4 regions of the Marinobacterium sp. MBR-109 genome follow, and region 3 is predicted to be linked to each of the others. Evidence: predicted binding sites of a transcription regulator. Region 3 holds the regulator's gene; each other region holds the start of a gene.
The links. Region 3 encodes FliA, which starts transcription of late flagellar genes. Its sites were predicted from a motif close to CTAAAGTTNNNNNNNNNNCNGCCGATA; they were not measured.
Positions count from the first base shown of each region.

Region 1: flgM (flagellar biosynthesis anti-sigma factor FlgM) is a predicted target of FliA. The motif match lies at 2,888-2,914, and genes of this name have one in related genera.
Region 2: ABIE60_RS14375 (DUF5610 domain-containing protein) is a predicted target of FliA. The motif match lies at 6,251-6,277, and genes of this name have one in related genera.
Region 4: ABIE60_RS02840 (flagellar protein MotY) is a predicted target of FliA. The motif match lies at 4,855-4,881, and genes of this name have one in related genera.

Region 1 covers NZ_JBEPPZ010000014.1:76,777-84,044, forward strand. The annotation lists gene ABIE60_RS15115 (efflux RND transporter permease subunit) at 1-70, shown strand, start outside; cyclic di-GMP riboswitch class I at 240-317, opposite strand; gene ABIE60_RS15120 (diguanylate cyclase) at 490-1,899, shown strand; tRNA gene ABIE60_RS15125 (tRNA-Arg) at 1,911-1,987, opposite strand; gene ABIE60_RS15130 (flagella synthesis protein FlgN) at 2,029-2,526, opposite strand; gene flgM (flagellar biosynthesis anti-sigma factor FlgM) at 2,533-2,853, opposite strand; gene flgA (flagellar basal body P-ring formation chaperone FlgA) at 2,981-3,685, opposite strand; gene ABIE60_RS15145 (chemotaxis protein CheV) at 3,751-4,689, shown strand; gene ABIE60_RS15150 (CheR family methyltransferase) at 4,706-5,545, shown strand; gene flgB (flagellar basal body rod protein FlgB) at 5,738-6,136, shown strand; gene flgC (flagellar basal body rod protein FlgC) at 6,139-6,573, shown strand; gene ABIE60_RS15165 (flagellar hook capping FlgD N-terminal domain-containing protein) at 6,595-7,268, shown strand, end outside.
Region 2 covers NZ_JBEPPZ010000013.1:26,080-33,347, forward strand. The annotation lists gene ABIE60_RS14340 (amidohydrolase) at 1-34, shown strand, start outside; gene ABIE60_RS14345 (methylthioribulose 1-phosphate dehydratase) at 31-645, shown strand; gene mtnC (acireductone synthase) at 642-1,337, shown strand; gene ABIE60_RS14355 (1,2-dihydroxy-3-keto-5-methylthiopentene dioxygenase) at 1,348-1,896, shown strand; gene mtnA (S-methyl-5-thioribose-1-phosphate isomerase) at 1,893-2,918, opposite strand; gene mtnK (S-methyl-5-thioribose kinase) at 3,057-4,259, shown strand; gene ABIE60_RS14370 (5-oxoprolinase subunit PxpA) at 4,252-5,016, shown strand; gene ABIE60_RS14375 (DUF5610 domain-containing protein) at 5,050-6,207, opposite strand; gene ABIE60_RS14380 (helix-turn-helix transcriptional regulator) at 6,339-7,166, shown strand.
Region 3 covers NZ_JBEPPZ010000012.1:32,524-39,791, reverse strand. The annotation lists gene ABIE60_RS13905 (chemotaxis protein CheA) at 1-1,748, opposite strand, end outside; gene ABIE60_RS13900 (protein phosphatase CheZ) at 1,761-2,603, opposite strand; gene cheY (chemotaxis response regulator CheY) at 2,623-2,997, opposite strand; gene ABIE60_RS13890 (RNA polymerase sigma factor FliA) at 3,070-3,780, opposite strand; gene ABIE60_RS13885 (MinD/ParA family protein) at 3,793-4,617, opposite strand; gene flhF (flagellar biosynthesis GTPase FlhF) at 4,629-6,095, opposite strand; gene flhA (flagellar biosynthesis protein FlhA) at 6,129-7,268, opposite strand, start outside.
Region 4 covers NZ_JBEPPZ010000001.1:584,136-591,403, forward strand. The annotation lists gene ABIE60_RS02820 (type I secretion system permease/ATPase) at 1-376, opposite strand, end outside; gene ABIE60_RS02825 (hypothetical protein) at 510-881, shown strand; gene ABIE60_RS02830 (hypothetical protein) at 869-2,467, opposite strand; gene ABIE60_RS02835 (argininosuccinate synthase) at 2,623-3,849, opposite strand; gene ABIE60_RS02840 (flagellar protein MotY) at 3,962-4,804, opposite strand; gene rnt (ribonuclease T) at 4,985-5,605, shown strand; gene grxD (Grx4 family monothiol glutaredoxin) at 5,681-6,016, opposite strand; gene ABIE60_RS02855 (aspartate aminotransferase family protein) at 6,287-7,268, shown strand, end outside.

The DNA of each region.
Region 1 (7,268 bases), on a different contig from region 3:
CGTTGAGAAGGCGCTGAGTCGAGAGTTGCCCAAGCATGAGCATGAAGTGAACAGAGATGAAGCGATTTGAGGGGGCCTTCCTTGGCACGCTATCGCTGGAAGATAGTGTCTCCATAATACAACACCAAAATCAGTGTGCAAACGTAAACAGCAACAGGCCCGTCGCACCAGGTGTGCCGATGGGTCTGGAGGGTATATGGGACAGGGAATACAGAGGCAAGCGTAGGGCGAATCTCTCTTTCGGTAGCCCGGCGGTCTCATCCATTACAGACCCGAGGCTTTGCGTCCGCTGCGCACAGCGGTTGCCCTTTCGGGAGAGATTCTTTCGCTGGAAAGCGGGAAAGGCCATACATCAAAGCCAAACCTGATTGCATACTAGCAACATTAGGATGGATGCGCCAACCGTCAGGTTTTGAGTGGGATCAAGAAGAACGTGCTCCATGATACACTTAACACTGGTATTCCCTTCCTCCGGGCCATGGAGTGATCATGCCTCGCTTCTCTTCCGAGCACTTGTGTACAGAGTGGACCTCAATAAACCAGCGCTTCACCGCTGAAATCCAGCAATTTGTCATCAACTTTTCCCGCGAACATTCGGCTTCCCTGTCGGAGCATTTCTATCGGGAGATGCTGGCTGACCCCGCTGCATCACAGTTCCTGTCAAACGATGAAGTACAGAACCGTTTGGGTCAGTCCATGCAGCGTTGGGTTGCGGGCCTGTTCGCCTCGGTCACAGAAGATGATGTGGTGCGGTTGATTGCAGAACAACGCAAGATCGGTGAAGTACATGCTCGTATCGGGATACCTGTTCACCTGGTGTTGAGAGGCGCACGCTGCCTCAAGGATCGCTTTGTTCAATTGCTGCATGCAGTACCGAACCTGACCGGTGAGGATCAGTATGCGGCGATGCGACTGGCGTCGGATACCATCGACCTGGCAATGGAAGTTATGGGGCATGCTTATTCCCTGTCACACGATCGCAACTCTCGATCCGAAGAGGCCTATCGACTTTTCGCCATCACCCAGAATATTGCCAACGAAAAAGATCAGCAGAGGGCGGCGCTGTTCGACTGGGAGAATCAGCTGATGTTCAGCCAGGCGATCGGTACTCAGCCCAGCGAACTGCCGCGAATACAGGCGTCGGACTTTGGCCTCTGGTTCCGCCATAAGGGTATTCATGCCTTTGAAGGCTCGGCTGAAGCCGGCGCGGTGATGGACACCATGGAAGAGATTGACAGTGTACTTCTGCCGCTTTTCGGGTCGGATGGCAGCAACGCCATCAGCCAGGATTCTCGCGTACACCTGTTGCGAGACCTGCGAGACAAGGTTAAAAGCATCCGCTTTCACCTGAGCAATCTGTTTGAACGCAACGATGAGCTGGAGTCCGGCCGCGATGTGCTGACGCGGCTGCTGAACCGAAAGTTCATGCCGGTAGTGCTGAGCAAACAGATCAGCCAGTCTCGCGCTCAGAAAACGGCCTTTGCCGTCCTTGCCATTGATATTGATCACTTCAAGCAAGTCAACGACGTTCATGGGCATCAGGCGGGTGACAGTGTGCTGCAGCAGCTGGCGTTGATACTGGTGAACAACAGTCGTTCCGGTGACTATCTGTTCCGATTGGGCGGTGAAGAGTTTTTACTCATCGCGGTGGATATGGATGCCACACGCGCCAGAACAGTAGCGGAGAAGCTGCGCAAAAGCGTCGAGCAGGAACGTTTCCTGCTGTACGATGGCAAAGAGCTGAAAGCCACCATCAGCGTGGGTGTGGCCTGCTTTGATGGTCACCCCGATTATCAGAGACTGCTGCGCAAAGCGGATGACGCGCTTTATCAGGCCAAAAACAGTGGTCGCAACAGAGTGGTGGTGGCGATGGGTGGTGGGGTGCCAGAGAATGACTGAAGTGAAAAGACTGGTGCCCCAGGCAGGACTCTAACCTGCGACCTGCCCCTTAGGAGGGGGCTGCTCTATACAACTGAGCTACTGAGGCATTTCAAGGCTGTGGATTCTACCGTCAGTAGTCCGGATTTTCTAGGCTTTGCCCAGGCTGCGTTGACCTTCATAGCGGCCCTTGTCGCCTTTCTGGTCATAAATGGAGTTGCCTTGGGCGTGTCCCTGCAGCAATGCCAGCAGCTGGTCCGTGTTCTGTTTGCTGCGCAGCAGCGTCTGTTCGTTCCGCTGATTCAGCATGCGCACCTGCTCCAGCGACTGTTCCAGACGCTGCCAAGCCTGCTCCAGCAGCTCGCTGGCGGGCGCGGGCAGTTTGCGGATGAAGGCAACGACAGCATCGCGGCTGGTTTCAACCTGAAGCTGTGTCAGCAGGGCGTTGCGCTCACGAATATTGCGATCAAGCCCAAGCAGGCACTCCTGCTTTTGCTGGTTGCTCTGTTTAAGTTGCTCAAGATCGCGTGTTTCAAGCGCAGCAAGCTCTGTATCGAGCAGTTTCTGCAGCTGTGACAAAAGCACAACGCCCTGATCGATCAGGGCGCCGAGCTGGATACTGATATCCTTGGCGGGCTGGTCAGTCATCAGTTATTAGCCGAGCAGACTGTCAAGCTGCAGCATACGGTCGGCGATACGCTCGTTATCGATCTTGTAGGAACCATCTTCGATGGCTGCCTTGATCTGAGCTACACGGTCGCTGTTCACGTCTGCGTTTCCGCTGTTTTCGCCCACGGAGCGCTGCAGCGCCTGTGCTGTATCACTGATACGTACAGTGTCGTCGCTCCGAGCAGGCGTATTGCCAGTCGGCTGGTTACCGGCGCTGTTGCCGGTGGCCGGGGTCTGCTGCTCACTGACTTTGCCTCGGTTGCCTGCCGACTGGGCGGGAGACAGGCCGGGAAAATCGATAGCCATTTTAAGTTACCTCGCAATCAGTTCTATGCAAGGGTATCGGGCGCCCTGAGTAAAACTTTAAGGTTTTTTACATTTGTTTGACTTGCCAAGCAGTATAGCTGAACAGTCGGGCGACTGTGAACCGAACTCAGGGGACACGAACCACACCACCGCCTTCCACGCGTGCACGAATTTCGCGCCCTGAGCGGTTGTTGAGGACATCGATTATGTCACCCATGCGCCCGTCCTGTCGTGCGGTCCCTTCGGTGCGGATGACAGCACCGCCGCGGGATGCCTCGATGATCACAGGGTCGCCTCGGCTGACAGCGTTTGCCTGAGTCAGCATGCGAGGAGTGATCGGTGTGTCTGCGCTGATACTGATGCGGGCCTGATTCCCGACGACATCCTGCTGACGGTAAAAATAGTCACCGGACAGACTGGCAATATCCTGTTCTCGCAGCTGCAACTTGCCGGCATTTATGCGGCTGCCTTTGACGATCGGCGTTGCAGCGACCACAATCGCCTTGTATTGCTTGACTCTGCCGGTGACGAACAGGCTCCAGCGCGGCATGCTGCAGCTGGCTTTTGCAGTAATGCGCTCACCGCTGTGAAAGGGAAGTGTCACGTTAATGGGGGCTTCACAGGGGGCGAGTTGCAGTTGCTGATTGACCGGGTTCAGGCTGACCTCGACCCGGCTGTCTGGTACTTTAGACAGCAAGTGTTGTTTAATGGCTTCAGTCACCTGCAAGTTGATCCGCGCTGCGGTATCATCGGCAGAAGCCGAAAAAGGCAGCATCAGGATGCAGACTATGGCAAAAACAGTGGCAACTGGTGTTAAATTGATATTATTCACGCGGGTGTCCTGGCTTTCGAAGCCGGGCGAAACTCATTGTTAGCGACCTCGGGGTTGGTTAAATCATGTCAGGGATCCTGGATACTGTAAACCTGCGCACGCAGATGGTCGGTCAGAACCGTCTAGAACTGTTGCTTTTCGGGCTGGAAACCAATCAGCGCTACGGCATTAACGTATTCAAGGTACGTGAAGTGCTTCAGTGTCCGGATCTGACTGAAGTGCCGCGCCAGACCAGTGCAATCAAGGGGATGGCGCATATCCGCGGCGAAACCATACCGGTGCTTGATCTGTCCGAAGCGATTGGCCGCAGGCCGATTCCGGAAGAGGATCTGCCCAAAACCTTTCTGATTGTGGCCGAGTACAACCGTCGTACGCTGGCCTTTATGGTGCGCAAGGTAGACCGCATCCTGAACACTCAGTGGGACCAGATCATGGCGCCGCCGAAAGAGATCGGTAACGAGAACTACCTGACCGCCGTGTTCGAATATGAAGGCAAGCTGGTTGAAATTCTGGACGTAGAACAGATCCTCGCGGACCTGTACCCCATGTCAACTGATGTCAGTGACGAGGTGGCAACGCAGGATGACCGCGCCCGCGCCCGACAGCGCCACGTTCTGATCGTCGATGACTCCGCAGTGGCACGTAACCAGATGCAGCGCAGCCTGGAAGATCTTGGTGTAAAGGTATCGGTTGCCAATAATGGTCGTCAGGCGCTTGATCTGCTCAAGGGGCTGGTTGAGAAAGGGGTGGACGTTGAGAGCTTTTTCCTCTTGGTGATCTCCGACATCGAAATGCCTGAAATGGATGGCTACACCCTGACCTCCATGATCCGTGAGGATCAGCGCATGTCCAAGCTGCATGTGGTGCTGCACACCTCATTGAGTGGCGGCTTCAACGTGTCGATGGTGAAAAAGGTAGGGGCCGACGGCTTCCTGGCCAAATTCAACCCGAACGATCTGGCCGGAGTGGTAGTGAACCGTATCCGTCAGGTCGAACAAGGCTGACGGGGAGCGTCTCCGGGTGAGCATCAGCTTCAGTATTACACCGGCGGAATTCCGTGAATTCAGCAGCTTTCTCGAAAAAAGCTGCGGCATTCTGCTGGCTGAACACAAGCAGTATCTGGTCCAAAGCCGCTTGGGCAAGATCATGCAGCAGCAGGGGTGTGCAAACCTCAGTGAGCTGGTGGCACGTCTTGGCCGGGCGGGTGGCAACAGCTTGAAAGAACAGGTGATTGATGCCATGACCACCAACGAAACCCTCTGGTTTCGTGATATCCACCCCTACGAGATTCTGCGTAACAAGCTCCTGCCTGAACTGCATGAAAAAAGTCGCTTCCAGAAGCTGCGCATCTGGTCTGCTGCCTGCTCTACCGGGCAGGAGCCGTACTCCATCAGTATGGTGATCGACGAATTCAAGCAGAGCCATGCAGGGGCTTTTTCGTCCGGTGAAGAGATACTGGCGACTGATATTTCCACGACAGTGCTCGATCAGGCCCGACGGGGTGAATATGAAATGCTGGCATTGGGTCGAGGGCTGTCTCAGGATCGCCTGCACCGTTATTTCGAGTCATCGCCATCCGGCAGCTGGGGCATCAAGCCCCATATCAAGAGCCGGGTGCGCTTTCAAAGCCTCAACCTGCTTGGGCCTTACAGTTCACTGGGGCAGTTTGATCTGATTTTCTGTCGCAATGTGCTGATCTACTTTTCATCCGACGTAAAACTCGAGATCCTGCGCAAGATGCACAAACAGTTGCGCCCCGGTGGTTACCTGCTGCTTGGCGCTTCCGAGTCCCTCTCTGGTCTGCCGGACCTGTACAAAATGATCCACTGCCGCCCCGGTATTATCTACCAGGCGATCTGAATCTGAGCGGCGGCCTGCCGCTCTTTGCCGCCCCGTTGCACGAAGAGCGGTACAGCATTGCCGCTTGCCGCTGTACCTTGCCTCTGAAAACAGAGCCTGACCTTCCCGAACCCCTTTATAATCGGCTTTTTCTTCCGATGGCACGCTGCTTGCTTAACTACAGGCAAAGCAACCTGTAACGGATAAGCGGCAATGGCGATCAGCTTCAATTCAGCACTGGGAATTCATGAAAACGCCCTGACACTCAGAGCGCGTCGTGCTGAAGTGCTGGCCAACAACATTGCCAATGCGGATACGCCCAACTACAAGGCGCGTGATCTGGATTTTAGTGCCGTGCTCGAAGGTGAAACCGCTGGTGCCAATCTGTCGTTGAAGAAAACGGCATCCGGTCATCAGTCCGAGTTTTTGTCACCGGATGCCGCCGCCGACCTCATGTTCCGTATTCCGAACCAGCCGGCAGTCGATGGCAATACTGTAGAGACCCAGGAAGAGATGGCTCGCTACACCGACAATGCGCTCCGTTATCAGGCCTCTTTCGAGTTCCTGAACAGCAAGTTCCAGGGGCTGACACGCGCAATCAAGGGTGAATAAGCATGTCGTTGAGTAACGTTTTCAATATCGCAGGCTCCGCCATGACCGCACAGACCGTGCGGCTTAACACCACCGCCAGCAACATGGCCAATGCGGAAAGCATCAGCTCCAGCGAAGCGGAAACCTACCGCGCACGCAAACCGGTGTTCGCGCTGAAAGAAACGCAGACAGAACACCTGCCTGATCACCTGCAGACGTTGGTGCCAGGTCAGGGCGTGGACGTAAAAGAGATCATTGAAAGCGATTCGCCTCTGCGCATGGCGTACGAACCGAATCACCCGATGGCTGATGAAAACGGCTATATCTGGTACCCGAATGTGAACGTGGTGGAAGAGATGGCTGACATGATTTCGGCCTCACGTTCCTTCCAGATCAACGCCGATATTATGAATACGGCCAAACAGATGCTGCAGCGCACATTGACGCTGGGGCAATAAGGCCAGTAAGAGGATAGCGCCATGAGCAATGTAAACGGCGTCGGTAGCAGTAACCCTTTTGAACAGATCAATCAGAAAAATCAGGCGCAGTCGAAGGCGACTGACGCTGTTTCTGAAGATCGCCAAATGTTCATGAAGCTGCTGATCGCACAGTTGCAAAACCAGGACCCGTCCAGTCCTGCTGATACCAGTGACTTCATGCAGCAGATATCGACGCTAAGCAATGTCGAAAGTATCCAGAATCTTTCCAAGACCATGGAAACAATGAGCAGCACCCTGATCAGCAGTCAGGCCGCGCTTCAGGCTTCATCCATGGTTGGACAGCGCGCGTTTGTGAATACAAACATTGCCCAGCTGCCTCAACAGGGAGGGCTGGTTGATGGGCTCGTGAGCACAGATGTCAGCTCCAGCGATGTCCGCATCTCAATCTATGATGGCAGCGGCAACCTGGTTGATCGCGTCAGTATGGGCGCGCAGCCACCGGGCGATCATAACTTCGTTTGGCAGGCAGGCGAAAATGTGCCGGCAGGCAATTATCGCATAGTGGCTGAGGCAGCCTCTGGTGCAGAAGGTAAATACGAAGAAGTGGGCACGTATATGGGGTTCAATATCAACAGCGTCACTCTGGGACAGAACGGGATCGGTATGAAGGTTAACACCGCGATCGGTTCTATCGATATGAGTGAAGTGAAACA
Region 2 (7,268 bases), on a different contig from region 3:
CATTTTCTCCGATAACGAGGAGGACTTTGCATGATCGATACCGCCGCACAACAGATTATCGACGCCGGGCAATGGATCGATGCTCAGGGCTGGTGCCCCGCCACCGGCGGCAACTTTTCCGTCCGTCTTGGGCCTGAGTCTGCCCTGATTACGGCATCGGGCTGTCATAAGGGGCATCTGACACCGGAGCAGCTGTTGCAGGTGGATCTGGATGGTCAGCCACAGGCCAGTGTACTCAAGCCTTCTGCCGAGACTCTGCTGCACACGAGCCTGTATCAGCTGTACAGTAAGATTGGTGCGGTACTGCATACGCACTCGGTTGCCTCAACGGTGCTGTCCCGGCTGGAATCGAGCCATTGGCTCACGATCAGCGGTTATGAGATGCAGAAGTCGCTCAGTGGCAATCATACCCATGATGCCAGCATCCGCATCGCCATTCTCGATAATGCGCAAGACATGCAGGCGCTGGCGGCCGAGTTGAGCCAGCGTTGGCAACCCGAGCCGCTCGAATGGGGCTTTCTGGTGCGTGGCCATGGTCTCTACACCTGGGGGCATGACATGAATGAGGCCCGCCGGCATCTGGAAGGGCTGGAATTTCTGTTTGCCTGTGAACTGGAAATGCGACGACTGGGAGCGCACGCTTGAATACATCTACAGCCACGTTCAATGGCATCGACGCCATCCTGACCGATATTGAAGGCACCACCACCGATATCGATTTTGTCCACAAGACCCTGTTCCCCTATGCTCGTGAACGGATGGCGGACTTTATCCACAGCCACCCAAGTGAGCCCGCCGTGGCAGACGCGGCGGCAGCACTGGGTGTTGCCGCCGATGATCTCGATGCCATTGCCAAAGGCCTGATCGACTGGATCGATCAGGACAAAAAGGAAACCGCACTCAAGGCACTGCAGGGTTTGATCTGGGTACAGGGCTACGAGAATGGCGACTTTACCGGCCACCTCTATCCCGATGCCTGTAAAGGGCTTAAACGCTGGCACGACAGTGGCAAGCAACTGCACATTTTTTCGTCAGGCTCGGTGAAGGCGCAGAAACTGCTGTACGGTTACAGTGACTTCGGCGACCTGACACCGCTTTTCAGCGGCTACTTTGATACCACCACCGGCGCCAAGCGCGAAGCGATCGCGTATGAACGCATCAGTGCCAGTATTGGCCTGCCTGCGAGTCAGATTCTGTTCCTGTCGGACGTGGTGGAAGAGCTGGACGCGGCCAGGGCTGCGGGTATGCAGACCTGCCTGCTGGTGCGCGGCGAGCGACCGGACGGGGCCGCACGCCACAGCGCTGTGGAAAACTTTGACCAGATTACACTTGATTAAGGAATCGCCGATGAGCGCCATCCATATCCATGCCGACCAGAGCGCCGAACTGCTCGGCAGCAGCACCGACTTCAACGAGATTCGGCAGATCCTCAGTGGCATCGGCGTGCGTTTCGAGCGCTGGGAAGCGGACCGGGAGATTGTGCCGGGCATGGCCAACGAAGAGATACTTGAGGCCTACCGCAAGGAGATCGAACGGCTGAAAAACGAGGAAGGCTACGTCACCGTGGATGTGATCAGCCTGCAGCCGGATCATCCCGACCGCGAAGCCCTACGGCATAAATTCCTCAGCGAACACACTCACTCCGAAGACGAAGTGCGCTTCTTCGTCGACGGCGAAGGCATGTTCTATCTGCACGTGGAAGACAAGGTGTATCAAGTGCATTGCTGCAGGAACGATCTGATCTCGGTACCGGCCAATACGACCCACTGGTTCGATATGGGACCGGCGCCGCGTTTCACCGCCCTGCGCCTGTTCAATAACCCGGAAGGCTGGGTGGCCAATTTGACCGGCAGTGATATAGCCGACCGCCACCCACGCTTTGAAAAGACCGCTTAGGCTTTAGCCTTGGTGGCTGCGATCGCCTGCACAATTGAAGCACGATCATACACTCCCGTATCCAGCACCCAGCCGGTCACCAGATCGGCGGGGGTGACATCGAATGCGGGGTTGAATACCTCCGATTCCAGCGGGCTCCAGCGTACTTCACCAAAGCTGCCGCTTACACCTTTTATCTCTTCGGCACTGCGCTGCTCGATCGGGATCGCATCGCCGTTGGCGCAGTGCGGGTCAACGGTGGTCCAGGGGGCTACCACATAAAAGGGTATGTTGTGGTAGTGCGCGTTGACCGCCAGATTGTAGGTGCCCACCTTGTTGGCAAAATCGCCATTGGCGGCGATGCGATCCGAGCCCACCAGCACCGCATCCACCTGACCATCGCGCATCAGGATTGCGGCCATGCTGTCGCATTGAATCTGGTGCGGAATGCCCAACCGGCACATCTCCCAGGCGGTCAGACGGCCACCCTGCAACAGCGGGCGGGTTTCATCCACCCAGACATGACTCAACCTGCCACGGCGAAAGGCTTCGGCAATCACCCCGATAGCGGTGCCGGCACCGGCGGTGGCAAGGCTGCCGGTGTTGCAGTGCGTCAGCACCTGAGCGCCTTCCGGCAGCAGGGCTGCGCCGTGTTCAGACATGCGCTGGCACAGGGCCACATCTTCCTCGAACAGATCCTCGGCACAGGCCACCAGCGCATCGGCTCCCTGATCCATCACCGCCAGCATGCGGTCCAGACAGTTCATCAGGTTGACGGCAGTGGGGCGAGCTTCACGCAGAGTGGCCGCAGCTTCGCGCAGCTGATCTTCACTTAAACCCTGCTCCGCCAGGTGTGCCAGCAGCAGTGCCGCCCCAATCCCGATCAATGGCGCGCCGCGAATCTGCAGCTTGCGGATCATCGCCACCATCGCCTCTACCGAATCACAGTGCAGCCAGAGCTCGCGGTCAGGCAGCTGGTGCTGATCCAGCAGTTCAAGGCGGTGGTTGCGGTAGCGCAGGGCGGTGGAGATCAGGTCTTTCATTGAAGTGATCCGGCTGGTGAATAGAGGGGCAGAGCTTAAGCGTTATAAACCGCTGAGAAAAGAGTCTTGCTGAGGCGCTTACAGAGACGTCGTTTTTTGTCAGAATTGAGTCATCAATATTATGGTACGGGAATGCCCATGACTAAACACAAGTTCTCGGATGATGCGGCTGTTATCGCCTTTGTTCGTCGTCATACACGTCTTTTCCATGACGATGCCAGCCTGATCGTGACCGAGATCGGCGATGGCAATATCAACTTCGTCTACCGCGTGGCCGAACCCGGTGGTGCCAGTGTGATCGTCAAGCAAGCACTGCCCTATGTCCGCATCATTGGTGAAGACTGGCCACTGTCGCTTGACCGTATTCGAATCGAGGCGGAATCGCTGGTGCTGGAAGCCGAACACGCCGGAGAATGGGTGCCCGAGGTATATCATTACGAGCATGATCTGGCAGCGATTATCATGCAGGATGTGGGTGATCACCAGAACCTGCGTCACGCCCTGATTGCACGGCGCAAACTGCCGTTGCTGGCACAGCACCTGGGCCTGTTCATGGCGCGAACCCTGTTCCACACCAGCGACATGCATCTGGATGCGCACCAGAAAAAAACGCTGGTGAAGCGGTTCATCAATCCGGATCTGTGCAAGATCACCGAAGACCTGTTCTTCCTCGACCCCTACTGCGATCACGAGCGCAACGCCATCAATCCGCCGCTGCGCCCGGCGGCCGAGGCCCTGTGGCAGGATGATCGGCTGAAGGTCGAGGTGGCCGATCTCAAGTATGCCTTCCTCAACCGGGCTGAAGCCCTGCTGCACGGCGACCTGCACTCAGGCTCCATCTTTGTGACAGAAGCCAGCACCAAGGTGATCGACCCGGAGTTTGCCTATTTTGGCCCCATCGGCTTTGATGTAGGCAGTGTCATCGGCAACCTGTTGCTGAACTGGTGTGGTCAGCATGAGCAGGCCGGTGACGTGCAGGAACGCCAGCACTGGCGTGACTGGCTGCTGGCTCAGGTCGACAGGCTGTGGCATGAGTTTAGCCGTGAGTTCAGCCGTCTGATGGCTGAACAGACTCAGGATGAAAGCCTGCAGAATGCGCACTGGCAGGCGCGTCGTTTGCTGCAGATCTGGCGAGATACGCTGGGATTTGCCGGCACCGAGCTGATCCGCCGGACCATCGGTCTTGCCCATGTGGCGGATCTGGAAACGATTGACGATGCTGCGTTGCGCGGCAGGTGTGAAGCCATGGCACTGCAGCTGGGACGCGAACTGATTTTGCAGCGCAATGATATCCACAGCATGACCGAGCTGCTTGATCTGACAAGGCAACTGAATGACTGAGACCAAACGCCTGCTGCTCAACTGCGATATGGGCGAAAGCTTCGGCCCCTGGCACATGGGGCTGGATGATCAGGTGATGCCGCTGGTGGAGCTGGCCAACGTGGCCTGTGGTTTTCATGCCTCTGACCCGGTCACCATGACACGCACCGTCATGCTGGCCAAACATGCCGGTACCGCCATTGGCGCTCACCCCAGCTATCCGGATCTGGTCGGCTTTGGCCGGCGCAGCATGCAGTGCCACCCGCAGGAAATCGTTGCGCTGATCCAGTACCAGGCCGGTGCGCTGGCCGGTATAGCCCGTGCGCACGGACTGACGCTCAACCACGTCAAACCCCATGGGGCGCTGTACAACGACATGATGCGGGACCATGACATTCTGCGTGCTGTGCTGGAGGGTGTTGCCCGGTACGATGTCAGCCTGCCACTGATGCTGATGGCCACGGCGGACAACAGCCCGGTGGCAACGATTGCCGCCGAGTTTGGTGTGGCGCTATTGTTTGAGGCCTTTGCCGACCGAGCCTACGATGCCCGTGGCTATCTGGTGCCGCGCTCGGTGGAGGGATCGGTCTACCACGATGTGGACCGCATAGTGGAGCAGTCCCTGCGACTGGCAAAGGAGGGTGTTGTCACCACGCTGGATGGAACTGATGTTTCGCTCTCAGCCGATACGCTGTGCGTGCATGGCGATAACGCCGAGTCGGTCAAAGCCGTAAAACGGATCAGGCAGGCACTGGATCAGCATTACGCAAACCCGTGACCGGCACACCCCCGCAGAGGTGTGCCTGGTTGATCAGGCCTGAGCGTCTGGTTCAGCCTCGGTGGGGGCATCAGCAGTCGCTTCGGTATTCAGCGGCAATACCGCATCGAGCAACTGCTTCAGGTTATTGCGGTAGCTGTCCTGCAGCTCTTTCATCGCATCCGAGAAGCGACTGTCCTGCTCGACCAGTCCGGTCATAAGGTCACGCCCTGCCTGTGCCGGCGACTGCAGGAACCCCAGCGAAGGCGCGCCCGCGCTTTCGGCCAGATCCTTCATCAGCTGACCCAGACGCAGCCCCGGCTTGTCTGCCGGTTGCTCCAGGCTGCCAACCTGCTCATAACTGGCGGCCTGCGAGAGTGAACGGCTGTAGCTCATGTTGAGCTCCATCGAACTCAACTCGGACGCGTCAAAGCGGATACCGGCGCTCTGATCAAACGCCTTCTGTACATCACCATTGAAAAACTCATCGGCAACGCCTGAAATATCACGCACCATCTGCTGCAGTGCATCGATCTCGCCCTCATCCAGCTCGCCCTGAACGCTGAACTGGTACTGGGTGCTTTCGCTGCGGCTCACATCCATCCACGCAACAGAGTTGCCCTGATTGTCAGCTCCGGCGCCATAAGTGGCATCGTAACTTTGGTTGCGGCTGAAGCTGATGGTGACTTCATCACCATCCTGGGTTCGCACCTTCACCGACATGTCTTCCGAGTTGCGGTAGCGTTCGGCTGCACCCAGCACTGCCTGAGCGGTTGCCTCGCGGCTGCCCGGCGCAATGTTTGCCAGTGCATCAAAGGTTTTCTGTTCGGTTTCATCCACCTGAGTCTTGATGTCACCCTGCAGCACATTGAGATTATCGAGAATCTCACGCGCTTCCTTGAAGCCCTTCTCAACGCCTTTTACAGCGGCATCGTACATCTGCTGCAGGCGTTCGTCAGAGGCGCCGCGACTTTTGGCGGCATCAAGACCCGAGGCTACAAAGTCACTGATCCGGTCAGCAACCTTGTCCGGCGTGAAGTTTTTCGCGTCCAGCCCGGACAGCTTTTCCGTGGTCATCCCGGGAATCTTCTCGGCCAGCTTGCCAAGCAACACCTGCGTCGCATCCTGCGACTTGCCACTGCTGCGCTCGGCAACCGAGTCCATCTGTGGACGAGAAGAGTAGATCTGGGTCGGGGGGGACTGGATTTTCATAACAACCTCGGGGGCTCGGTACTCTGTTCAGATAATAGACGTTTATCGGCAGGGGTGGGGGGATCTTGAGGTTGCAAAAGTGCCTGTTCTGGTCAGAATGACTTTGTGGCTCAAATCACAGGGAAAAGCAGATGCTGAAAACGGATACAGATCGCAGGGCTTGGTTGATTGAACTCATCAGCTACTGGGAGGGTGGCATCAATGCAACCGGACTTGCTGCGCTGTGTGGTATTGGCCGCCAGCAGGCTACCAAAGATTTGAGCGCCTATCGTGAACGTTTCAGCACCAACCTGAACTACAGCTCATCCCTGAAAACCTTCCAGCCCACGGATTATTTCGTCTGTGGCCTGATCAGCGGCGATGTGGCCGAATACCTTGACTGGGTCAGCGGACAACGCGCCCCGACCACTGCCGGCAGTGTGCTGCCCTATCAGTGCCTGCGTCATCCGCCTCGCAAGGTCGCCGCGCCTCTGATGCGCAAGCTGATACAGGCCATTCGTGAGCAGCGCCGCATTGAAGTGGACTATGTCTCCCTGTCCAATCCCGACCATGAAGGGCGTGTGATCGTGCCGCACACCTTCGTTAACACCGGGCTGCGCTGGCATCTGCGTGCCTGGTGCGAAAAGTCACAGGGCTATCGCGATTTTGTGCTCAGCCGTTTTCGAGCCGAAGCTGAACTGCTTGACCTGTCGCCTCAGGGGGCAGGCCAGGATCTGGCGTGGCAGACTGAAATCGAACTCATATTGGCCCCTGATCCGCGTCTGTCCCCTGCCAAGCGCAACGTCATTGAACAGGACTACGGTATGCAGAACGAGCAACTGCAACTGAGTACCCGCGCGGCACTGGCCAACTACCTACTGCAAGAGATGCAGGTGAATTACAAGATGTTGGATGGCACACCGGAGGCCCAACAGCTGATTCTGGTGAACCTGGATGAAGTCCGTCAGTGGCTGTTCTGAACCTGTACAGTGAGGCGACAGGTGGATTTGTACAGTATTGAGGGTCAAGTGACGGGCAGTTACAACAGAGCAGTGCTATGAAAAAAGGGAGTGGCGACCGTG
Region 3 (7,268 bases):
TCCAGGTTAAAGATCTCGTTCACGTTGACCAGCGGCAGTGCAAAGGCCTGACCTTCAAGTACTACCATCAGCGTTGGCATGATCGCCAACGTCAGCGGTACCTGAATCGCAATCCTGGTCCCCTGCCCCATCACCGAATCGATACTGAGTGTGCCGTTAAGCTGAGTAATCTTGGTCTTGACCACATCCATGCCGACGCCGCGGCCGGATACATCAGACACCTCAGTCTTGGTGGAGAAGCCGGCCTGGAAGATCAGGTTGAAACATTCCTGATCGGTCAGACGCCGGGCGGCTTCCACATCCATCATGCCGCGTTTGACCGCCAGGTTACGCAGCACCTCCGGGTCCATACCGGCACCGTCATCCTGAATGATCAGCAGGATGTGATCACCTTCCTGCTCGGCGGAGAGCAGCACGTTACCCTCGCGCGGCTTGCCTGATGCCGCACGTTTTTCAGGTGACTCGATACCATGGTCAACAGCGTTGCGCACCAAGTGAATCAGTGGATCCGCCAGTGCTTCCACCAGGTTCTTGTCCAGATCGGTTTCTTCACCGCGCAGCTCAAGCCGCACTTCTTTCTTGAGATTGCGTGACAGATCACGGATCAAACGCGGGAAACGGCCAAATACCTTTTTCACCGGCTGCATACGGGTCTTCATGACCGAGGTTTGCAGATCGGCGGTGACCATATCCAGCGTGCCGAGTGCCTTGCCCATCTCTTCGTCTTCACGGGCACCGCCCAGACGTACCAGACGGTTGCGCACCAGCACCAGCTCACCGACCATATTCATGATCTTGTCGAGCAGGCGGGTATCAACACGAACATTGCTCTCGGCGGCCGGTTTGTTGCCAGTAGCCGGTTTGCCTTTTGCCTCTTTTGCGTCATCTGCAGCAGCAACGGCTGGCGCAGCAGCAGGGGGTGGCGGTTCAGCCGGTGCGGGTGCGGGTGTAGGGGCAACAGGTGCAGCTGCCGGCTTGACCGGTTCAGCGTCCGGCATATGCGCAAAGGCACCCTGGCCGCTGGATTGAAGCTCATCCAGCAGCGCTTCAAACTCATCGTCGGTGATCAACTCACCATTGCTGTTGGTCGCTGGTGCAGCCGCGGCCGCTTCAATTTTCGGGGCCTTGCCGGGGCCATGCAGCTCGTCCAGCAACGCCTCGAATTCGTCTTCAGTGATCAGCTCATCGCCACCCGATTCAGATTCGCTCTGCTGATGGCTGCCCGCCAGATCACCCAGCAACATCTCAAATTCATCATTCGGTGTATTCGGATTGACCGGTGCCGCCTCCGGTTGAGGGGCAGGTGCTGCCGGTTTCGGTGCGGGTGCGGGTGCGGGTGCAGATGGCGCTACTTCACCACGCCCTTCGGCAAAGTCCTGCAAACGCTGCAGCAATGCGGCCGATGCATGTTGAGGCTCTTCGCCATTGCGTACCGCTTCAAACATGGCATTAACGGCATCAAGTGCCTGCAGCACCACATCCATCAGCTCGGAGCTGATACTCAGCTCGCCGTTGCGCAGCAGATCAAAGAGGTTCTCCGCCTTGTGGCAGCACTCCACCATCGCTTCCAGCTGCAGAAAGCCGGCACCACCCTTGACGGTATGAAAACCGCGGAAGATCGCGTTCAGCAGATCCTTGTCGTCGGGGCGCTGCTCCAGATCGACCAGCTGCTCAGACAGCTGCTCAAGTATCTCGCCGGCTTCGACGAGAAAGTCTTCCAGTATTTCCTGATCGACATCCAAACTCATAGGGAGCTCCTATCAAAATCCCAGGCTGGAAAGCAGGTCATCAACATCGTCCTGATCACACAGCGTATCTGTTTTCCCTGTCGGAAGCTGGGGCCCTTCCGCCCGGATAGGATCATGTTTTTGTTCTTGTTCAGCCGGTTGGCCCTTGCGCCGCACCGGCTTGTCATCAGAGGCTGCTATGTCCTCTGCACTTTCCAGGCTGCTCAGCCGTTCTACTCTGGCCGCCATATCCATCAGTTTAACCAGCTGGCCCTCGACTTGAGTCACCAGCGTGATCACCCGGCGGATCAGCTGACCGGTTATGTCCTGAACCCCCTGGGAGACGAGGATATCAGTCAACGTACTGCGCAGTTCATTAATGGTTTTTTCGGACTGATCCTTCAGGGTGCAGGTACGATCATAAACCCCGTTCAGTGCCTCGAACTCACCTTCAAGCTGCCCCACCAGCAACAGCAGATCCTTGAAACGTTCACTCTGCTGGTCCAGCTTGTCCACCAGACCGAGGGAGCGATCCACACGGTCCATGGTTTCATGGGCATTCTTTTCAGTCAGTTCAATTACGTAGTTGAGTCGATCTGAAGCATCACCGATGGCAGAGACTGTACTTTCCGCTTCGCTCGGCATTTTTTCACCGACATCGCTGGAAAATGACTTGATCGCCTCATGCAGCCCGCGTGTCAGATGACCGACCTCGTTGTAGAACACCTGGTGACGGGCAAACTGAAGCTCATTGATCAGCCCCATCGCCTCTGCCATGTTGCCGGCCTCAAGTTCGGAAACCAGTGCCTGGGCACGGCTGCGCAGAAACTCATCGAAGCCGTTGAAGTCCACTTTACTGGCCGTTTGCGCTGCCATCTGTCTTCCCCGCTTCCGGTTAACCCTCGATACGCTCGAAGATCTTGTCGATCTTTTCTTTCAACACGGCGGCCGTGAACGGCTTTACGACATAACCGTTCACACCGGCCTGTGCTGCCGCAATAATCTGCTCGCGCTTGGCCTCTGCCGTTACCATCAGTACCGGAATGGACGCCAGCGCAGGATCGGCCCGAACCGCCTTGAGCAGGTCGATGCCGGTCATTTCCGGCATGTTCCAGTCGGTAATGAGGAAGTCGATACCCCCCTGCTTGAGAATCGGCAACGCCGTCTTGCCGTCATCGGCTTCATCGACATTGGTAAATCCAAGGTCTCGCAGCAGGTTCTTTATGATGCGTCTCATGGTGGAGAAATCATCCACAACGAGAATTTTGATGTCTTTCTTCAAGACACTTCTCCCAGTTCAGAAAACACCTTCAAGAGTCGTCCTTTTCCAGACCGTAACCGGTCAGCGCCAATCCCTTAGCCGGCCCTTGAGCCTCAGCGCAGCCTGGCTATGGATCTGGCTCACGCGCGACTCACTCACCCCAAGAATCTGTCCTATCTCTTTAAGGTTCAGCTCTTCATCATAATACAGCGCCAGCACCAGCCGCTCGCGCTCCGGCAAGGCACCTATCGCCTGTGCCAGTGCATGCCTGAACCCTTCCCCCTCATGCGCATGCCCGGGGTCAGGGTCAGAGGCGACAAACTGCTCCGAGGGTGTTTCTTCGGAGCTGTCAGTCAACTGATCATAACTGAACAGACGGCTGTCGAGTGAATCCTGCAGCAGGGCATGGTACTCGGCAACCCCTATTCCCAATTCGGTCGCGACTTCTACGTCTGTCGCATCACGCCCGGTCCGGTTTTCAACCTGGGCAATCGCTTCGCTGACCCGGCGCCCATTACGGTGCACTGATCTTGGCGTCCAGTCACCCCGCCGCACTTCATCGATAATGGCACCGCGAATACGAATGCCGGCGTAGGTCTCAAAACTGGCGCCCTTGCTGGAGTCATATCGTTTGGCGGCTTCGAGCAGCCCCATCATGCCGGCCTGAAGCAGGTCATCCAGCACGACATGAGACGGCAGGCGTGCCATCAGATGATGCGCAATACGGCGCACCAGAGGGGTGTATTCCTCAATCAGCTCCTGCCCTGACTTAAACTCCAGCTCGTTGTACATATACGCTTCTTTTCAGTGTGCCCGCGCTCCCTGCACGAGCCGCTCGACAAAGAATTCAAGGTGCCCACGCGGGCTGGAACTCACAGGCCAGCTGTCCACCTTGTTCGCCAACTGGCGATAGGCCAACGCGGCCTTGTCCTTGGGAAAGGCTTTCAAAACAGCCTTTTGCCTCTGCACCGCTTTGCGCACCGTTTCATCATAAGGGATTGAGCCAACGTATTGAAGCGTAACATCCAGGAATCTGTCGGTCACCGTCAACAGTTTATTAAACATGTTACGCCCTTCGGATTCGGTTCTGACCATATTGGCCAGCACTCGAAAGCGCGTCATCTGGTAGTCACGATTCAAAAGCTTGATCAGCGCATAGGCATCGGTAATTGAGGTCGGCTCATCACAGACCACCACCAGCACTTCCTGAGCGGCGCGTACAAAACTGACCACCGAGTCGGAGATACCCGCTGCGGTGTCAATTACCAGCACATCCAGCTCGTCCGCAATATCGTTGAAAGCGTGGATCAATTCGGCATGTTCATGGGCACTGAGCGCAGTCATTTCCTGAGTACCCGAGGCCGCGGGCACTATCCAGAAGTTGTCCCCGGCCGGCACCATGACCTCCTTGAGACTGCAGCTGCCGGCAAGCACATCCGATATATTGCGCTGCGCCCTGAGACCGAGCATCACGTCGACATTGGCAAGGCCCAGGTCGGCGTCCATCAGTACCACTCGCTGCCCCATCTCACTGAGAGCCGTGGCCAGATTGACGGACACGTTGGTCTTGCCAACACCGCCCTTGCCGCCTGTTACTGCAATCACCTTGACCGGGTGGGTCTGCTTCATCAAATGACTCCTCAACCCGCCCTGAATAATGAACCGTCGGCAGCTTGATCTGTATCATGCTCCCCCGACTTTTGTGCAATCACCACCGCACGACTGACCAGATCATGCCGTTTGGCGATACCGATATCATCCGGAATTTTCTGTCCGTCTGTCACATAGGCGATCGGCAGCTGCTTTTCAATCGCCAGCGTAAGCGCTTCGCCCAGACTTCCCGACTCATCTGTTTTGCTGAGTACACAACCGTTCAAGCCCAGCTCTCGATAGTTGTCAAACGCACTGCGCATCAACTGACGCTGACTGGAGCAGGACAGCACCAGCAACTTTTTCAGGCGTACAGTGACACTGGAAAGCATCTGCATCTGCACCAGACCCTGCGGATCGGATGCACTCATGCCTGCGGTATCGATCAGCACCAGACGCTTGTTGCGCAGACTCTGCAACACCTCCTCCAGGCTGTGGTTTTCATCCACCACCCGAACAGGCACATCCAGAATACGGCCAAAGGTTTTCAGCTGCTCATGGGCCGCGATGCGGAAACAGTCCGTCGTGACCAATGCCACACTGGAACTGCCGTGCTGCAGCACATGACGAGCAGCCAGCTTGCCGATGGTAGTGGTTTTGCCGACACCTGTCGGGCCGACAAATGCGATCATGCCGCCTCGCTCCACCAGCTCTTCCCCCAGCACCGGCAGAGCATCGGAGAGGCGGGCCAGTGCATTGCGCCAGGCCTTGTCAGCGGCAAGCTCAGGCTCAACGCCACTCATCAGCTGCTGCACCAACTGCGAACCGAGGCCCAGCTGCTCCAGGCGGGCGTGTACAGCTGATCTTTCCTGCACCGGAGAAGTGGCGGGAGCAGTAAACACGGGCGCAGCAGGTTCGGGACGTGCCACCTGCTGCTGCAGCATGTTGCGCAGCTCCTGGATCTCCTGCTGCATGCTCAGCAGCGCGTCGTCATCTGCAGGCAGGGCATCGTTATCAACAGGGCGGACTTTAGGCCGGGCTGCCTCGACCTGACGGGAAGACGGAGAGGAGACCTCACGCTGGCGGTTGCGGGCACGAAGCGATTCAAGAATGGAACGCAGATCCTCGTCATCTTCGTCATCAATTTGACGATTGGCGCTGCGATCTGCCACCGGCGTCGGCTCCGTGATGCGCCGACTGGCTTCAGCAATACGGGCACGGGTACGGTTCAACTCCTCTTCAAGCACGGCATTGCGACTGGCCTGTTCCGACTGGTGCGAATGCCCGCCCGTCAGAATCCGTATTTGCTCATCCCGGTTCTGTGGCTGACGACTGCGGCTGCGACTGCGCTTGAGTTCAGCCTGAGCGGCCTCGTACTCATCTTCACGAGCGGCCACAACCTCAACCCCACCCGCCACGCGGTGGTTGGAGATGATCACGGCATCAGGGCCGATTTCGTCACGCACCCGGCGCATTGCCTGGCGCATATCCGGTGCAAATATGCGTTTTACCTTCATACCCGTCCCTTATCGGCCGCCAGCCGCCAAACCCTAGCCATTTTGTCCACCTACAGTGGCCACAATCGTGACTTTCTTGTTCTCCGGGATCTCCTGATAGGAGAGTACATGAATCTGGTGTTCTCCATAACGTACAAATTTGGCCATCAGAGGCCGAACAGGGGCCGCTACCAGCAGAATGGATGGCTTGCCGGACATCTCCTGCTTCTGTGCGGTCTCGCCCAGCGAACGTTGTAGCCGCTCAGCCATTCCCGGCTCCAGTACCATCCCCTCTTCCTGCCCCTGCTGCATGGACCCCAGCAACATCTGCTCCAGTGACGGGTCCAGTGTAATGACGGCAAGCTCCGGTTCCGAGCCGTTGACCGTCTGCACAATCAGGCGCGACAGCGCTACCCTTACGGCTGCGGTCAGTGCCAGAGGGTCCTGCGTCCGGTTGACCGCTTCAGCCAGCGCCTCGGCAATGGAGCGAAAGTCCTTCAACGGCACCTGTTCCATCAACAGATTCTGCAACACCTTCAGCAATGCACTGATCGACAGCTTCTTCGGTACCAGCTCCTCTACCAGTTTGGGCGATGACTTGCCCAGCAGATCCAGCAGCTGCTGCACCTCTTCATGCCCCAGCAGCTCATGGGCGTGAGTCTGCAGTACCTGGTTGATGTGGGTTGCCACCACCGTACTGGCGTCTACCACGGTATAGCCCAAAGTCTGCGCATGCTCCTTGTGGCTTTTTTCGATCCAGACCGCCTCCAGACCAAACGCCGGGTCACGCACACTGACCCCTTTCAGTTCACCGAACACCTGGCCAGGGTTGATCGCCAGCTCGCGGTCGGGGTAGATTTCAGCCTCACCGGCGATAACCCCCATCAATGTAATGCGGTAGGCGCCGGGCAACAGGTCCAGGTTATCCCGGATATGCACAGACGGCACCAGAAAGCCCAGATCCTGAGACAGCTTCTTGCGCACCCCCTTGATCCGTCCCAGCAACTGCCCACCCTGCATTTTGTCCACCATCGGAATCAACCGGTAGCCAACTTCCAGTCCTATCATGTCCACCGGCATCACATCATCCCAGCCCAGCTCCTTCTGCTCCTCCGTGGCCGGCTTGCTGTCCACTGGCGTCTCGGCTTCTTCCGCCTTGGCCTGCTCAAGCTTCTGCAGCTCCTGACGCCGAAT
Region 4 (7,268 bases), on a different contig from region 3:
CGGCGCGCAAAAAGATGACAAAGCCGGTATAGAGAGATTCAAGCTCTTCCAGGCTGATACTGACGATGCCGCCACTTTCAGGCTGCTGAATTTCGGCTTCACCCTTTTCGAGGTCGATCTTTTGCAGTATGCAGGACTGTTCGTCCTTTAACAGCAACACCGCAGGCAACAGCAACCTGGAGAGCTTTTGCAGCGGTCGCTGAGCCACCTTGGCGGCAAATCCAGCCCGTGCCGCTGCACGCAGGAACAACTTGGGGGTCAGCCTCCCATCAACCAGCGGCAAGCCCTCAACCAGCACCTGAGCGGAAAATGGACGCTGGCTTTGCTGAGTCAACAGCACCAGGCACTCCAGCAGCGGGTCCTGTCTCACATCCATGCATTACTCCAGACAGAAGAAAAACGAAACTCTAACACCTGTTTTAACTGATATAAACCCCAAATATAGGTTACAGTCGAGGCTTCTAGAGCTACACTCGAATCTGTACTCAGCTTAGATCAGGTTTATTAAAATGCTCTACGCACTCAGAGACGAGGCGGGCAACATCACCGCCCTGACCGATCGAAAGATCCCTGACGCCCACTCGGTCGATGCAGCCGACCCGGAAGTGCTGCAGTTCCTGTCATTGGACTCCTCGGCCTTTACGGCCAACGAGTTCCTTGAAGATTCGGATCTGTCCACTATCCGTATCCTGGAAGACTTGATTGACACCCTGATCGACCGCCAGGTAATACGTTTCACCGACCTGCCCGAGGCCGCCCAGCGCAAGCTGCTCAGCCGTAAGGTCGCACGCTCCATCGTCCACCCTGATGAATACGTGGCGGCAGATAAGGACGATATGGATGCAGAGATGTTTCTCAAGGACGAAGATCAGCTGTTCTGATCCTCCTGCCGCGACAGCAGCTGCACCTGAGCAGCCAGCCGTTCTGCCAGTGCCGTATGGCGCTGCTGCTGACGGTTGCTGAGCGCCGCATACTGAATGCCATAGAGCACATCATCACAGCGCCGGATCGATGCAACCAGATCCGGTGACTGCCCTCGCTTGATTAGCTCCAGCTCGGTCTGAACCAGATTCAAGCCAATACTGGGGTTGTCTGGCTGCGCCTGCTGGGCAAATGCAAAGGCGTCACGGGCCTGCTCAAGCTCCGCCTTGCGAAAGTGCATCATGCCCTTGAGATTGGCCCTGGCCCAATCGATATTGACCATTTTACGGGTCAACTCCTGACGCAATGCGGTTACACTGCGCGCGGCTTCTGACAACTCGAGCCCATCACTGAGCTGATCAATCCACTGCGCCTGATCGTCCAGCGGCAGCGCCAGAAACAGATCCAGCGCCGCCCTTGCTGCCTGTTCGGCCCGAGGCACATCACCACTTCGACGCAAAATATCCGACAGCAACAGCCGGGATTTGAACAGCGCCACCCGATCATGACCGAAATCGGATATGACCTGCTCCAGTACCTGAATTGCTTCGGCCTCGGACTCTGCAGCCTGTCCTCCCTGCTGCCCTTCGACACGATCACTGAGCGAGCGTGCCAGCGCAAAATAATAGTCCGGCAACTGAAAGGCTGAATAGCGGCCAAAGCGGATGGCGGCACGAAAGGAATCGGTTGCCAGCCGCCAGTCCTGCAACCGAGCCGCCACATTGCCGAGCTCTCCCTGCAGCACCGCAACCGAGGGCTGTAACAACACAGACTTGCGCAGCAGGGTCATCGACTGGCTCAGATCTCCGCGCAGACGATGCAGCCGCGCCAGCCAATTGAACGCATCAACACTGACCTGTTGCTGGTTGATCACTGCATTGAGGCAGTCGTAGGCCATATTGAAACGCCCTTCGCGGTAGGCAGCAACACCCGCCCCCACCCGCATCCAGTGCTGGTCTCTTGCTTCCAGCATGCGTTCAAACAGCGTCCGCGCTTCAGGGTAGCGCCCCAGCCGCAGCAGAATGATCCCCTTGAAACGCAACATGAAGATTTTCAGCGCCGGGAATTCCTGAATTTTCTGATCACAGAGTATCAGCGCTTCAAGCCACTTCTCATGATCCATCAGCTCATCCAGTGGCTTGAGAGACTGTTTCAAACGCAGCAGCTTCTCAATAACCTGGCGTAACTGAGCGCCGTTATAGGGCTTGTTGATGCAAAGATCGGGAGAATATTCGAGAGAACCGAACAGCAGCTCGGATGTTTCCGGGTCGGCCACCAGCACGAAACCGGTACCGTAGTGACGAATGCCTTCAGCCTGAGCCTCATGCATCACCTGCAGGCCACTTTTTTCGCCCTTGCCAAGGTCATACGCCATAAAGCATATGTCGACATTCTGCTCACGCAGAATCGACAGCGCCATATTGACGGATGAGGCTACCTCAATCTGCCCGAACCCCAGGCCGGTGAGCAGATCACGCAACGTCCGGAGGTCTTCCAGCTGTTTATCGAGGATCAGCACCTTTTTGCCTGAGAAAAGAGTATCCATAGGCCTACAGCAACCAAGACTACCGGAAAAATAGCATGAGGGCCTGACTGCAGGCAAAACCCTTTTCGGCACAGGGTCTTAGCGCACCGCAAAAACAAAGGGGCGATGCCGGCATATGCCGGCATCGCCCCTTGTGGATTTCTCTGTACAGGAAATCAGTCTTCAAGCAGGTTACGGCCCTTGCTGGCCGCAATGCGCATGCGCAACGCATTCAGCTTAATGAAGCCTTCCGCGTCCTTTTGATCGTAAGAACCTGCATCGTCCTCAAAGGTTGCGATGCTTTCGTCAAAAAGACTGTCATCAGAACGGCGACCTACGGCGCTGACACTGCCCTTGTACAGCTTGATACGCACTTCGCCATTCACGTTGCGCTGGCTGTAGTCGATCATCTGCTGCATCATCTTGCGTTCTTCAGACCACCAGAAACCGTTGTAGATGATCTCGGCGTAACGTGGCATCAACTCATCCTTCAAATGAGCCGCTTCACGGTCCAGGGTGATGGATTCAATGGCACGGTGCGCCTTCATCATGATGGTACCCCCCGGCGTCTCATAGCAGCCACGGGATTTCATGCCGACAAAGCGGTTTTCAACGATGTCGAGACGGCCAACACCGTTGGCACCACCCACCTTGTTCAGGTATTCCAGCACGGTTGCCGGGCTCATCTCCTTACCGTCGATAGCCACGATGTCGCCCTTGCGGTAGGTGAGTACCAGATAGGTCGGCTCATCCGGTGCCTGCTCGGGGCTCACGCTCCAGCGCCACATGTCTTCTTCGGCTTCCGCCCATGGATCTTCCAGGATGCCGCCCTCATAGGAAATATGCAGCAGATTGGCATCCATGGAGTAAGGCGACTTCTTTTTGTTCTTGCTGAAGTCCACCGGGATGTTACGCTCTTCGCAGTACGCCATCAGGGTTTCGCGGGAAGTCAGATCCCACTCACGCCAGGGTGCAATCACCTTGACACCCGGCTTCAGGGCGTAGGCCCCCAGCTCGAAACGGACCTGATCATTGCCCTTGCCGGTAGCACCATGGGAGATCGCATCAGCACCGGTTTCGTTGGCGATTTCGATCAGACGCTTGGCGATCAGCGGGCGCGCAATCGACGTGCCGAGCAGGTACTCGCCTTCGTAAATGGCATTGGCGCGGAACATCGGGAATACGAAGTCACGTACAAACTCTTCACGCAGGTCTTCAATGTAGATCTCTTTCACGCCCAGCGCTTCGGCCTTGGCACGTGCAGGCTCTACCTCTTCCCCCTGCCCCAGATCGGCAGTGAAGGTCACCACTTCGCAGTTGTAGGTATCCTGCAACCAGCGCACGATTACGGAGGTATCAAGCCCACCCGAATACGCCAGTACGACCTTATTGATATCGGACATGTTGCTGCTCCAGAAACTGAGTGTGCCGATCACCACGACCGGCACACGGAAACAAATCACTCGGCACAAAGGCGACTATCATACCAGAAAGCTCAAAAGCGCTGAACAGCCTCTACTCGCGCTCCAGTCGTATCGCCACACGCCGGTTCCGTGCCCGGTTTTCTGCCGTATTGTTGGGGACCACCGGATAGCGTTCACCGTGATAGCGAGTGGTGATCATCTCTTCCGAAACCCCTTGATTCACCAGATAACGCGTCACTTCCTCGGCGCGCCGCTTGGACAGGTCTCGGTTCAACAGCCGCCGACCGTAATTGTCAGAGTGACCATCGACATACACCGAATGCACGCTGTCATCGGTCTTGATATAGAGGGCGATGAGGTCCAGTCGCTCACGCGTTGCATCGGACAGCTGCCAGGCCGCAGAGGGGAACAGCAGTGCCGTGCGCGCCACCTGACGATAGTTCACCGGCAGCAGCGTATCGAGACAGCCCAGATAGTCATCATAGGCCGATTTGAAATTGGCTGCCGAAATGCCGATCTCCACCGGCTCGTCGCTCTGATACCAGCGTTCGCTGGAAAAGGTTGGAGTCATGCCTCGATGCAGTGCCACCAGCATCTGACTGGCCGCTTCGCTGCCCAGCTCCAGTACACCTGACTGCTGATTCACTTCCACTTCCGCAATACTGAACGGAGCCACTCCCGGCTGCCAGGGTGATGCCCGCGCCACCAGCATGGCAGACCCGCTTAACTGGAATGTTTGCGTGGGTTGAAGCCTGAAACGCAGCGGCTCACCGGCCTCATGCTCAAATACAGCTTGGCCAAACGCCGGCACAGACTGGCTCAGACGACAAAAAAAGCGCGAGGTTTCCATCTCCCACACGGACTGATCGATCGATGCCCGAAATACAACGGCCTGTGCCCATCCCGGCAACAACAGGAGCAATAGCAGGGCCATACAGGGGTATCTCAATTCGGTTTCTCCCGGCAATCAGATCAGTATTCAGCTATCGGCACCAGCCGCGGGCGCTTTAACCCTCATTTTGACGCCACTTCCCAGGCTGTTAGAATGCCTGCGGCCAATCACCTGTTGCAATAAGGACTTTCGTTGACTCAACGCAATTCAGCCCCTCATCCGATGGCAGATCGTTTTCGCGGTTTTCTGCCGGTCGTCATCGACGTTGAAACCGCCGGCTTCAATCCGCGCACCGATGCGCTGCTGGAAATTGCGGCCGTCACACTTACGATGGATGAAAACGGCTACCTGATGATCGATCAGAGCTACGACGCCAACGTGCGTCCGTTCCCGGGCGCCAACCTGGAACAGTCCGCACTGGACTTCACCGGAATTGACCCACACGATCCGGAGCGCAACGCCCTGCCCGAAGAGGAGGCACTGGAGCAGATTTTCAAGCCGATCCGAAAATCGATCAAGTCACATGGGTGCAAACGAGCCGTTCTTGTGGGTCACAACGCTTCGTTTGACCACAGCTTTGTTACCAATGCAGCCGATCGGGCCGGCATCAAGCGCAACCCCTTTCACCCGTTTTCCACCTTCGATACCGTCTCGCTGGCAGGACTGGCCTATGGCCAGACCGTTCTTGCAAAAGCCTGCAACATGGCCGGTATCGATTTCGACGGCAAGCAGGCACATTCCGCACTGTATGACACCATCAAGACAGCCGAGCTGTTCTGCGCAATTGTAAACAACTGGAAAGACATGGGCGGCTGGGACATGGTACTGGCCACCCGCGACTGAACCAAAAAGCCCGCACTCCGTGAGGACTGCGGGCTTTCCAGTCAGAACCGGGGCTGCCGATTCAACGCGGCGCGATCAGGCTTCTGCTGCGTCTGCATCCTTGGCCGCGGCCAGGATCAGCTCTTTCAGCTCGCCGCTTTCGGCCATCTCGCAAATGATGTCGCAACCACCCACCAGCTCACCATTGATCCACAGCTGCGGGAACGTCGGCCAGTTGGCATACTTGGGCAGCTCGGCACGGATATCCTGATTTTCGAGGATATTGACGAAGGCAAAGCGCTCACCACAGGACATGATGGCTTCAACCGCACGCGAAGAAAAACCACACTGCGGGAACCTCGGCGTACCTTTCATGTACAGCAGGATGGCATTGTTTTCGATCTGTTCTTTGATTGTGTCGACTACACTCATTTAAAAACACCTTTGGTTAACACTTGTAGGACTGTGCCGGTGAACAACAGTCTATCATATAACCCACCAAATCACTCAACTTAGCCATCACAACCCGGCGGAAATCTGTTTACTGTTTATCGAGGAAAGACCATACTTTTTCAAGTCGTTGGAGACCATTTTGTTACCTTGTGGCAGCAGGATTAAATTGCCAAACGCGGTAGCTACTCATAGAATGGTCGTTTTTTCGGCAGCTCTGGCTGCCTTTTTGCGTTGTAGGGAGAGTCCCCCATGGCCACGCAGCCACTGATGAATGTATTCAACCGGCTCTCAGTTGCCTTCGATCACGGCGAGGGTGCCTGGCTTTACGATACTGACGGTAACAAGTACCTGGACGCCCTTTGCGGCATCGCAGTCACGGGGCTTGGCCACGCACATCCGGCCATTACCCGCGCGATCAGTGAACAGGCTGCAAAGCTGATTCACTGCTCCAATATTTACACCATTCCACAGCAGACTGAACTGGCCGCAAAGCTGACTCGTATCTCCGGTATGGAAAACGCGTTCTTTGCCAACTCAGGTGCCGAAGCCAACGAAGCCGCCATCAAGCTGGCTCGCCGTTACGGCCACAACCGTGGCATCGACAATCCGGCCATCATCGTGATGGATCAGTCCTTCCACGGACGTACCCTGGCCACTCTGAGCGCCACCGGCAACCGCGCCACCCAGCAGGGCTTCGAGCCACTGGTCAGCGGTTTTGTGCGCGTTCCCTACGACGATGTTGAAGCGGTGCGTCAGGTTGCCCGCAACAACCCCAATGTAGTGGCGGTACTGGTTGAGCCCGTGCAGGGCGAAGGCGGCATTCACATTCCGGCCCCCGACTACCTGAACCAGCTGCGCGACATCTGTGACCAGCACCAGTGGCTGCTGATGCTGGACGAAGTTCAAACCGGCAATGGTCGTACCGGCACCTATTTCTGTTTCCAGCAGAACGGCATCCTGCCCGATGTGGTGACCACCGCCAAAGGCCTGGGCAACGGCTTCCCGATCGGCGTTTGTCTGGCACAGGGCATCGCCGCCGAGGTTCTGACGCCCGGTACTCACGGCACCACCTATGGCGGCAACCCGCTGGCCTGTGCTACCGGCATCGCCGTGGTCGACACCATTGAACAGGACAATCTGTGCGCCCGTGCCACTGAACTGGGTGAGCGCATCGTTAACGGCTTCCGTGCACAGCTTGGCCACAGCCGGCACGTGAAAGAGATACGCAACA